2 linked regions of the Adhaeribacter arboris genome follow. The protein of the gene in region 2 interacts with the protein of the main gene of each other region in a pairwise test. Links are inferred from orthologs where the notes say so. Each region holds a gene or a part of one and is shown on either strand. Other genes may lie near its edges.

Evidence for each region. The genes of interacting proteins can lie anywhere in the genome.
Region 1: the proteins of eno (region 2) and rpe interact in binary tests that used the Escherichia coli proteins (3 or more experiments, as listed by UniProt). The link is inferred for Adhaeribacter arboris from one-to-one orthologs.

Annotation. Positions count from the first base shown.
Region 1 is NZ_PYFT01000001.1:1,265,426-1,269,802, reverse strand. Bases 817-3,610 are described here. They hold rpe (ribulose-phosphate 3-epimerase), read left to right. Parts: upstream 817-1,780; coding sequence 1,781-2,440; downstream 2,441-3,610. Other genes in these bases: AHMF7605_RS05345 (TonB-dependent receptor), read left to right, coding at 2,448-3,610; AHMF7605_RS05355 (S8 family serine peptidase), read left to right, coding at 817-1,722. In the rest of the region: AHMF7605_RS05360 (hypothetical protein), read left to right, coding at 1-39; more of AHMF7605_RS05355, read left to right, coding at 46-816; more of AHMF7605_RS05345, read left to right, coding at 3,611-4,377. UniProt on the Escherichia coli protein: Catalyzes the reversible epimerization of D-ribulose 5-phosphate to D-xylulose 5-phosphate.
Region 2 is NZ_PYFT01000001.1:3,235,693-3,240,209, forward strand. The notes cover bases 1,584-4,517. They hold eno (phosphopyruvate hydratase), read right to left. Parts: upstream 3,723-4,517; coding sequence 2,445-3,722; downstream 1,584-2,444. Other genes in these bases: AHMF7605_RS13435 (FtsB family cell division protein), read right to left, coding at 2,070-2,369; carA (glutamine-hydrolyzing carbamoyl-phosphate synthase small subunit), read right to left, coding at 3,808-4,517. In the rest of the region: AHMF7605_RS13425 (Ldh family oxidoreductase), read left to right, coding at 1-649; AHMF7605_RS13430 (murein L,D-transpeptidase catalytic domain family protein), read right to left, coding at 713-1,540. UniProt on the Escherichia coli protein: Catalyzes the reversible conversion of 2-phosphoglycerate (2-PG) into phosphoenolpyruvate (PEP). It is essential for the degradation of carbohydrates via glycolysis.

The DNA.
Region 1 (4,377 bases), 2.0 Mb from region 2 along the record:
CGAGTTGAGAAACTACTGGAACATGGTTCCGTTAAATAATACTAAATGAAAATTTGGATTCTGGCTAGTTTTTTATTTTTGTGGTCGATAGTTGGCTGGAGCCAGATAAATCCGGGTTCGAACGGTTTAAGTAAATATTTTATCTATTTTAAAGATAAAGCCAATACTCCTTTTTCGACCCAGGAACCCCAAAAATTCCTAGGTAAAGCGGCAATTGACCGGCGGTTGCGCTACCAAATACCCGTTGTTTCGCGCGATTTACCAGTTAACCCAGCGTACGTAGCTCAATTAAAAGCAAATGGCGCCAGCGTCTGGTATACCTCCCGCTGGTTTAATGGAGCTTTAGTACAATGCGATACGAGTACCTACCGCAAAATTACCGCTTTGCCTTTTGTAAAAGAAACGCAAACCGTAGGGTTACGAGTGAAAAAAAATCCTTCCGCCAGCGGGCAGAAACGAGTTCTTTTAGTATACAACTCGCAAGAAACTTTTTCTCGCAAAAAAACGCAGCAAGAATACGGAGAGTCTTATAGCCAAGCCAAATTGATTGGCGTTCCGGCTATGCATGCGGAAGGATACCGGGGCGAAGGCATGCGTATTGCGGTATTTGATGGCGGATTTTCAGGAGTAAACCGGGTTCCGGCATTTAGTCACTTGTTTACGAATAACAAACTTAAAGCAACTTTCGATTTCGTGGACAAAAACACGGGGGTTTTTGAAAAAGATAGCCACGGCACGGAAGTGTTATCTACATTAGCCGCTAATGTACCCGGAGCCTTTATCGGCACGGCACCGCAGGCAGAGTATTCGTTATTTATCACCGAAGATGTGAGCCGGGAACAAAAACTGGAAGAAATCAACTGGTTATTAGCCGCTGAATTTGCGGATAGCGCTGGGGTAGACATTATTCAAACTTCGTTGGGTTACAACCTTTTTGATGGTGCTAGTACCAATTACTCGTACCAGGATATGAACGGGGATAAAGCCATAAGTACCCGTGCGGCTGATTTTGCGGCCGCCGCGGGTATGTTAGTAGTAGTAAGTGCCGGCAACGAAGGCAATGATCCCTGGCAATACATTACTGCCCCTGCGGATGCGGATTCTGTGTTAAGTATTGGCGCCACTGATTCATTGGGGCAAAGAGCCGTATTTAGTTCAATTGGACCTACCGCGGATGCCCGCATTAAGCCGGACCTATCCGGTCAGGGTTTGCAAGCGGCCGTTATCAATCCGGCGGGTAATGTTATTCGGGCCAATGGTACTTCCTTCTCTGCCCCGATTATCTGCGGCTTGGCGGCTGGTTTCTGGCAAGCCAATCGGCAGCTAACCAATTTGCAGGTAATGGATTATTTAAAATTATCGGGCTCACAAGCTTCGCAACCCGATAACCGTTTAGGGTTTGGCATTCCGCATTTCAAAAGAGCGCAGTTATTGGCCCAACAAGATTCTGAAATGAATAGAGCCGGTTTTAAGTTATTTCCTAATCCGGTGAATAATAATCATTTTACCGTTTTAATACCGGTAAACGCCGATCAGAATACCGAAATTAAAATTTTTAATGCTATTGGTCAGGAAGTGAACTTGTTTACCTACCATTACGATAAAATTAAAACCGACCGTACATTTGTTACCTTTGAAATAAACGGACTTACCCCGGGTATGTATCATTGCGTTATTACTAGCCTTAACCGCTCCGAAACCATCCGGTTTTTGAAACTCTGACTTTATTTTTCATTGAAAATAAACCGAGTAGTACTACCAAAGTGCCTATCTTTGCTGCATGAAACCAATTATTGCTCCTTCTATTTTAGCGGCTGATTTTGCTAACTTACAGTCCGAAATTGAATTACTAAACCAAAGTGCTGGCGAGTGGATTCATTGTGATATAATGGATGGCCGTTTTGTGCCTAATATTTCCTTTGGTTTGCCGGTCTTGGAAGCCGTTCATAAACATGCCCGTAAACCATTAGATGTTCACTTAATGATTGCGGAACCCCACTTGTATATTGAGCAATTTCAAAAAGCAGGAGCAACTAACATTACGGTTCACTATGAGGTCTGTCCGCATTTACACCGGGTAATAGAGCAAATTAAAAGTGCAGGTTGCAAGGCCGGTGTTGCTTTAAATCCGCATACTCCCGTTGGTTTGTTAGAAGATATTATTACGGATCTGGATCTGGTCCTTATCATGTCGGTAAATCCCGGCTTTGGCGGGCAAAAATTTATACCCCATACCTACGCTAAAGTAGCCGCATTACGGGAGTTAATACAAGCGAAAAAGGCGCACGCGCTTATCCAAGTAGATGGGGGAGTAAACACCGAAACAGCACCTTTGTTAGTAGAGCAGGGAGCAAATGTATTGGTGGCCGGTTCATTTGTCTTTCAGGCTGCTGATCCGCTGCAGACTATCCTTCATTTACATAATTTAGCATCCTATTAAAATATCCATGTCTCTAAAACTGGTCGCATGGCTGAGTTGGCTATTTTTTCCCGTTTTAGTTTTTGCCCAACAAGCCTCAGTTACCGGCATCGTTACTGACGCTGCCGGAACACCCCTGGAATACGCCAGTGTTTTTGTGAAAGGTAGAACAAGTGGCAGTCAAACGAATGCTGCCGGAAAATTTAAAATTACAACTCCCGCCGAAAAAGATATTACTCTGGTAATAAAGTACATTGGTCTTGAAGATCAGGAGATAAAATTTTTTTTAAAAGCCGGAGAAAACCGGGTAGTTAAAGTAAAACTTTTTGCCGGTAGTCAGGCTCTCTCTACTGTTGTTATCACCGATCAGAAGGCAGGATCTTCCGGAGTAAGCATTATGCGCTTAAACCCACGCTTGACTAAGCAACTACCTTCGGCGTTTAATGATTTTAATAAGATACTTTCTACTTTGCCGGGAGTTTCGAATAACAACGAACTTACTTCTACTTATTCCGTTCGGGGCGGTAATTACGACGAAAATTTGGTGTACGTAAATGGCATGGAGATTTACCGGCCATTCTTAGTAATGAATGCCCAACAAGAAGGCTTAAGCTTTGTGAATCCCGATTTAGTGCAAGATGTTCAGTTTTCTTCGGGGGGTTGGCAACCCCGATTAGGGGACAAATTATCCTCGGTATTAAATATTACCTACAAAGCTCCTCAAAAGCTAGCTGGATCAGTAACGGGTGGATTTATGGGCGGGAGAGTACATCTGGAAACTGTTTCCCAGAACAGAAGAGTTACTTTCCTAGCCGGAGTACGTTATAAAAATGCCCAATTAGTATTTAATTCGCTAGAGACAAACGGCAATTACCAGCCCAATTTTACGGATGCCCAAAGCTACCTAACTGTTGACCTGACCAAAAAAAACCAAGTTTCAGTATCACCCAAAACTACCTTAGGAATTTTGACCAGTGTGGCCCGGAATAAATACGAAGTTGTTCCTTTTTACCGCGAAACTTCCTTTGGTACCATGGATCGGGTAGTTCGTATAGGAATAGACTACAACGGGCACGAACGGATGGAATACGAAACTTACCAAGGAGGATTGAATTTACTGCACCGCTTTTCTCCTCGATTTTTTACCGAAGTTATTGCTTCGTCTGTACTGGCCCGGGAAAGAGAACTACGGGATGTAGCAGCGAGTTACTCTTTTTCGGAAGGGGTGACCGATAGTAAAACCCGTGATCTAAACGAGGAAGTGCGTAACGTTGATGCCGGAACAGATTTCGAGCATTCCCGGAATAGTTTAACCGCAATGATTTTTGCGGTAGAAAACCGGTATACCTGGCAGCCAACTAGTAGACGAGAATGGCAAATTGGACTTAAAGCTGCCCACGAAAACATCCAGGATCAGTTAAACGAGTACAGTCTGCTGGATTCAGCCGGTTATGTGACGTTAAACAAGAACATTACTTCAAACCTGAATTTAAAATCTGATCGCTATCAAGGTTACGCACAGAACACTATAAAGCTTGATTCTCTGCGAACTTTAATTTACGGTGTTCGATTAAATTATTGGACAGTAAATCGCGAACTATTAATCAGCCCCAGGGTACAATATACGGGAATAGTACCTGCTCATCCCAATTGGTCGTATAAAATAGCCTTAGGCATTTATTACCAGCCTCCTTTTTACCGCGAACTCCGCAATCGCCAAGGTGAACTGAACCAAAACTTAAAAGCTCAAAAATCCTTACACTTTATCGCTGGCGCGGAGTATAGGTTTTTATCCTGGGATCGTCCTTTTAAACTAACCGCCGAAGCTTACTACAAAAAACTCACGAACGTTATCCCGTACGAAGTTGAAAATGTCCGGCTGCGTTATTTTGCTTTAAACAATGCTACAGCTTATGCGGCGGGTCTGGACTTGCGGGTGAATGGAGAGTTTATAAAAG
Region 2 (4,517 bases):
TGCCAGCCCGTTGGTTGCGCCTACTAATTCTTTAGAACGTTTATTAGGAACCAATCCTATTGCGGTAGCTATACCGGCGAATGAACAACCCGCGTTTGTAGCGGATTTTGCTACCACTACTGCAGCCAATGGTAAACTAGAAATTTTACAACGTAAGAATCAAGAAGCACCCCTTGGCTGGATACAAGACGCCCAAGGTCAAAACTCTACTAATCCAAACGAACTAAAAGCAGGAGGAGCGCTAATGCCTTTAGGAGGAGAAACCGGCAGCCACAAAGGCTATTGTTTAGGTTCTATCGTTGATATATTTTCGGCAGTTTTATCAGGAGCCAATTATGGCCCTTGGGTACCACCCTTTGTAAGTTTTTTGCCCTTACCAACTAACCCCGTAGGAGCAGGCATCGGACATTTTTTTGGAGCTATGCGTATAGATGCTTTTCGTCCGGCTGATGAATTTAAAACCCACATGGATAATTGGATTACTACGTTCCGCCAGTCCAAAGCTAAATCAGAAGAAACACCTGTTCTTATTCCGGGTGATCCGGAAAGAATAATGGCGGCAAAACGCTTTCAAGAAGGTATTCCGCTTTTAGATCCCGTAGTAAAAGATTTAGAATCGTTAGCAAATAAATTTTCTTTATCCTTTTAAAGTAAAACAAAAGGGCCTTTCTTGATGAGAAAGGCCCTTTTGTTCTAACTTTTATTCTATATTTTAAATAATAGAATTACCTACTGATGAATAGTACGCCAAAGCTGTTTCGGCATCTAGGTAATCCGAATTATATTCTTTTTTATTGGCGTGAATAAACAAACAAGTTTTACCTTTAACAGCTTCAATAATTTGTTGATGGTTTTCCATAGGTAAAGCAGGACAACCTTGGCTTCGACCCAAACGACCGTGCTGCGCAATAAAAGCATCACTTACATAATCAGCACCATGCATTACTACGCAACGTTCCAGCGCATTTGTATTAAAATCTTTATCTAAACCAACTAGCTTTAAGGATTTTCCATGTTTACCCATGTAAATATCTTGGGTAACGTAAAATCCTAAACTGCTTTTCTCCGAGCTAACGGTATTGTCAAAATTTTCGGCCATGTTTTCACCGGAATTTTTACCATGTGCTACCAAGGAGTTAAACAAAACTTTCTTACCTGCTAAATCAATAACCCAAAGACGTTTTTCGGTAGATGGCTTGTTAAAATCAACAACTGTCAGCAACTTTTTATCGGATAGTTGACCTTGAGCTTTCAAGTTCAGATAACCTAATAAGGCATCATTAAAAACATCCAGCGATAAGCCACTTTTTTCTAAACTAATTTCTTCGTAAAGCTTATAAACATCTACCTGAAAAGCCGCAAAACGTAATGCTTCTGCATTAGCAGCTGATAAATGAGTATTTTCCGACTTAGTTTTATAACTTCCGGCTGGTAATGGAAAGTGCGCAAAGAAAAAAGGCGCCAAAAAAGGAATAATCCGGCGAACGCGGCGATTGCCTTTCTTTACCTTTCGAATAATATCTCTATTTTCCTGTTTCATTGCTGTTTCTTTTTATAGAAAAATAATACCTTCTAAGCTGCCTCAGAATTGTATTATACGTTATAAACAATTTTAAGGCTGGCAATTTACCACTCTTAATTTGTACAAATTCGATATTTACCCTCTAAACACAATATACTTTTTTATAGTTCATAGATAATTATTGCTGAGACAAGCTGTGAAAGGAACTTAGAAAACCACGTACATTCGCACCAATTAGCTAATAAATAGTTGTAATATTTTAAATTTCAAAATGGGATTAACGTATTACTGGTTATACTTTATAAGAGTGAATAATTTAAATTATCCATGTAGAACTATCATTAGTTCGGTAATCTACACCTCGAAAAGAAACAACTTATTACTACTGAGTTATAGGCCTAAATACCATTATTATCTCAGTAGTTCATTTTAATTAGCTAGCATAATGAAATAGAAGCGCAATAATATTTTACTGTGTCTTATCTAGAATAAGAAAGCCCTGCTTAGAACAGGGCTTTCTTATTACAACCTTATCTAAGTATAATTTTTACTTCTTCGGCTTTTTTACTAAAATAAATACTTCTTCACCCGGCCGTTTCATGTAGTATTTTTCCCGGGCATATTTTTCTAGTAATTCCGGATTACTCATCAGCTCCGTACGATCTTTTTGTACTTCCGCTATTTTCTGAACATAATATTCTTTATCGGCTTCCAAATCATTCAATTTCTTACTCATTTGATATTGAGTCATAAAATCATTCGAATCAAAAAATACCATCCATATCAGGAAAGTAACAGTAGAAATAAAATAAAAACTTCTGATAAATCTTGGCAACTGTATCTGCATAAATCAAATATAAATAAAAAAGCAGGACGGTAAAACAAATAGTTACCGTCCTGCCAAAGAAATTTTATTTTACTTTTACATTTTCTTACCGGGGAAGTAAGCCGTTTCGCCCAGTTCTTCTTCAATCCGAAGCAACTGGTTGTATTTTGCCATCCTATCTGACCGAGAAGCTGAACCTGTTTTAATTTGTCCGGTATTTAATGCTACCGCTAAATCAGCAATTGTATTATCTTCGGTTTCACCGGAACGATGACTCATAATACTCTTATAACCGTTTCTGCGACCTAAGTTAATAGCATTAATAGTTTCGGTAAGCGTACCGATTTGATTAACTTTAATTAAAATAGCATTCGCAATTGATTCGTCGATACCTTTTTGCAAACGGTTTACATTGGTTACAAATAAATCATCTCCTACCAATTGGGTAGTACTGCCAATAGATTCCGTTAAAGATTTCCAGCCCGACCAATCGTCCTCATCCATACCATCTTCAATCGAAACAATAGGGTATTTTTTAGTCCAATCCGTCCAGTAACTTACCATTTCAGCAGAAGTAAGCTTATCCCCTGTAGATTTTTTGAAATGATACTGACCGCTTGATGCATCATAGAACTCGGAAGCAGCCGCATCCATGGCAATCATTACTTGTTCGCCAGGTTTATAACCCGCCGCTTCAATGGCTTGCAATACAATTTTAATAGCGTCTTCGTTCGACTTTATATTCGGGGCAAAACCACCTTCGTCGCCTACATTGGTAGACAAACCTTGTTTATGAAGTACATTTTTTAGGTTATGGAATATCTCAGAACCCCACCGCATTGCTTCGCGGAAACTAGGAGCTCCCACCGGCATAATCATAAATTCCTGAAAATCGATAGAATTATCCGCATGACTACCTCCATTTAAGATATTCATCATAGGTACCGGCAATGTGTTAGCATTTACGCCACCCACATAGCGGTACAACGGCATTCCTAAGGCTTCAGCAGCAGCTCGGGCAATTGCCAAAGAAACTCCCAAGATAGCGTTTGCTCCTAATTTACCTTTATTAGGTGTACCATCTAATTCCAGCATTAAGCTATCAATCTTGTTTTGCTCAAATACATTTTCTCCCAGCAATTCCTCGGCAATAATATCGTTTACATTACTTACTGCCTTTAAAACGCCTTTACCCATGTATTGCGATTTATCTCCATCGCGCAGCTCTACGGCTTCGTGTTTACCCGTAGATGCTCCCGAAGGAACCGCTGCCCGACCTAGAAATCCGTTATCTGTTATAACATCTACTTCTACGGTAGGATTACCTCTAGAATCAAAAATTTGGCGGGCCTTAATGCTTGAAATTAAAGTCATCTTTTATAAGTGGTTAAAATTTATGATATGGAAACGTTACCGGTTGCAATACTACTAATTATGTCCTAGAAAACTTCAAACTGCTCTAAGCATTTTTAAGTAATTGAATAAAATTATCGAAGAGATAATTTGAATCATGTGGGCCTGGAGAAGATTCAGGATGGTATTGCACGGAAAATGCTTTTTTACCTTTTATCCGGATACCTTCAATGGTGCCATCATTTAAGTTGATATGAGTAACTTCTACTTGGTCATTATTCTTAACCGCTTCTCCATCTACAGCAAAACCATGGTTTTGAGATGTAACTTCACATTTTCCTGTAATTAAATTTTTAACTGGATGATTCAAACCTCTATGACCGTTATGCATTTTATAAGTTGCAATGCCATTGGCTTGAGCTAAAACCTGATGACCCATACAAATGCCAAATAAAGGTTTATCGCGATCCAAGATTCGATTAACACTCTCCACTGCTTGTGTAGTTGCAGCCGGATCCCCTGGCCCGTTCGATATAAAGTAACCATCAGGCCCCCAAGCTTCCATTTCATCGAAAGAGGTATCGTACGGAAAAACTTTGCACTCACATCCCCGGCTTACCAAATTATGTATGATGTTCCTTTTTACACCTAAATCTAGGATAGCCACCTTAAATTCTACCTTATCTGGTTTCATTATATACTCATCCCTCGTACTAACCTGCGATGCCAGTTCTAAACCATCCATAGAAGGAGTAGCTGCTAATTTTTCTTTAAGAACTTCTACATCTAAAATATCAGAAGAAATTATTGCATTCA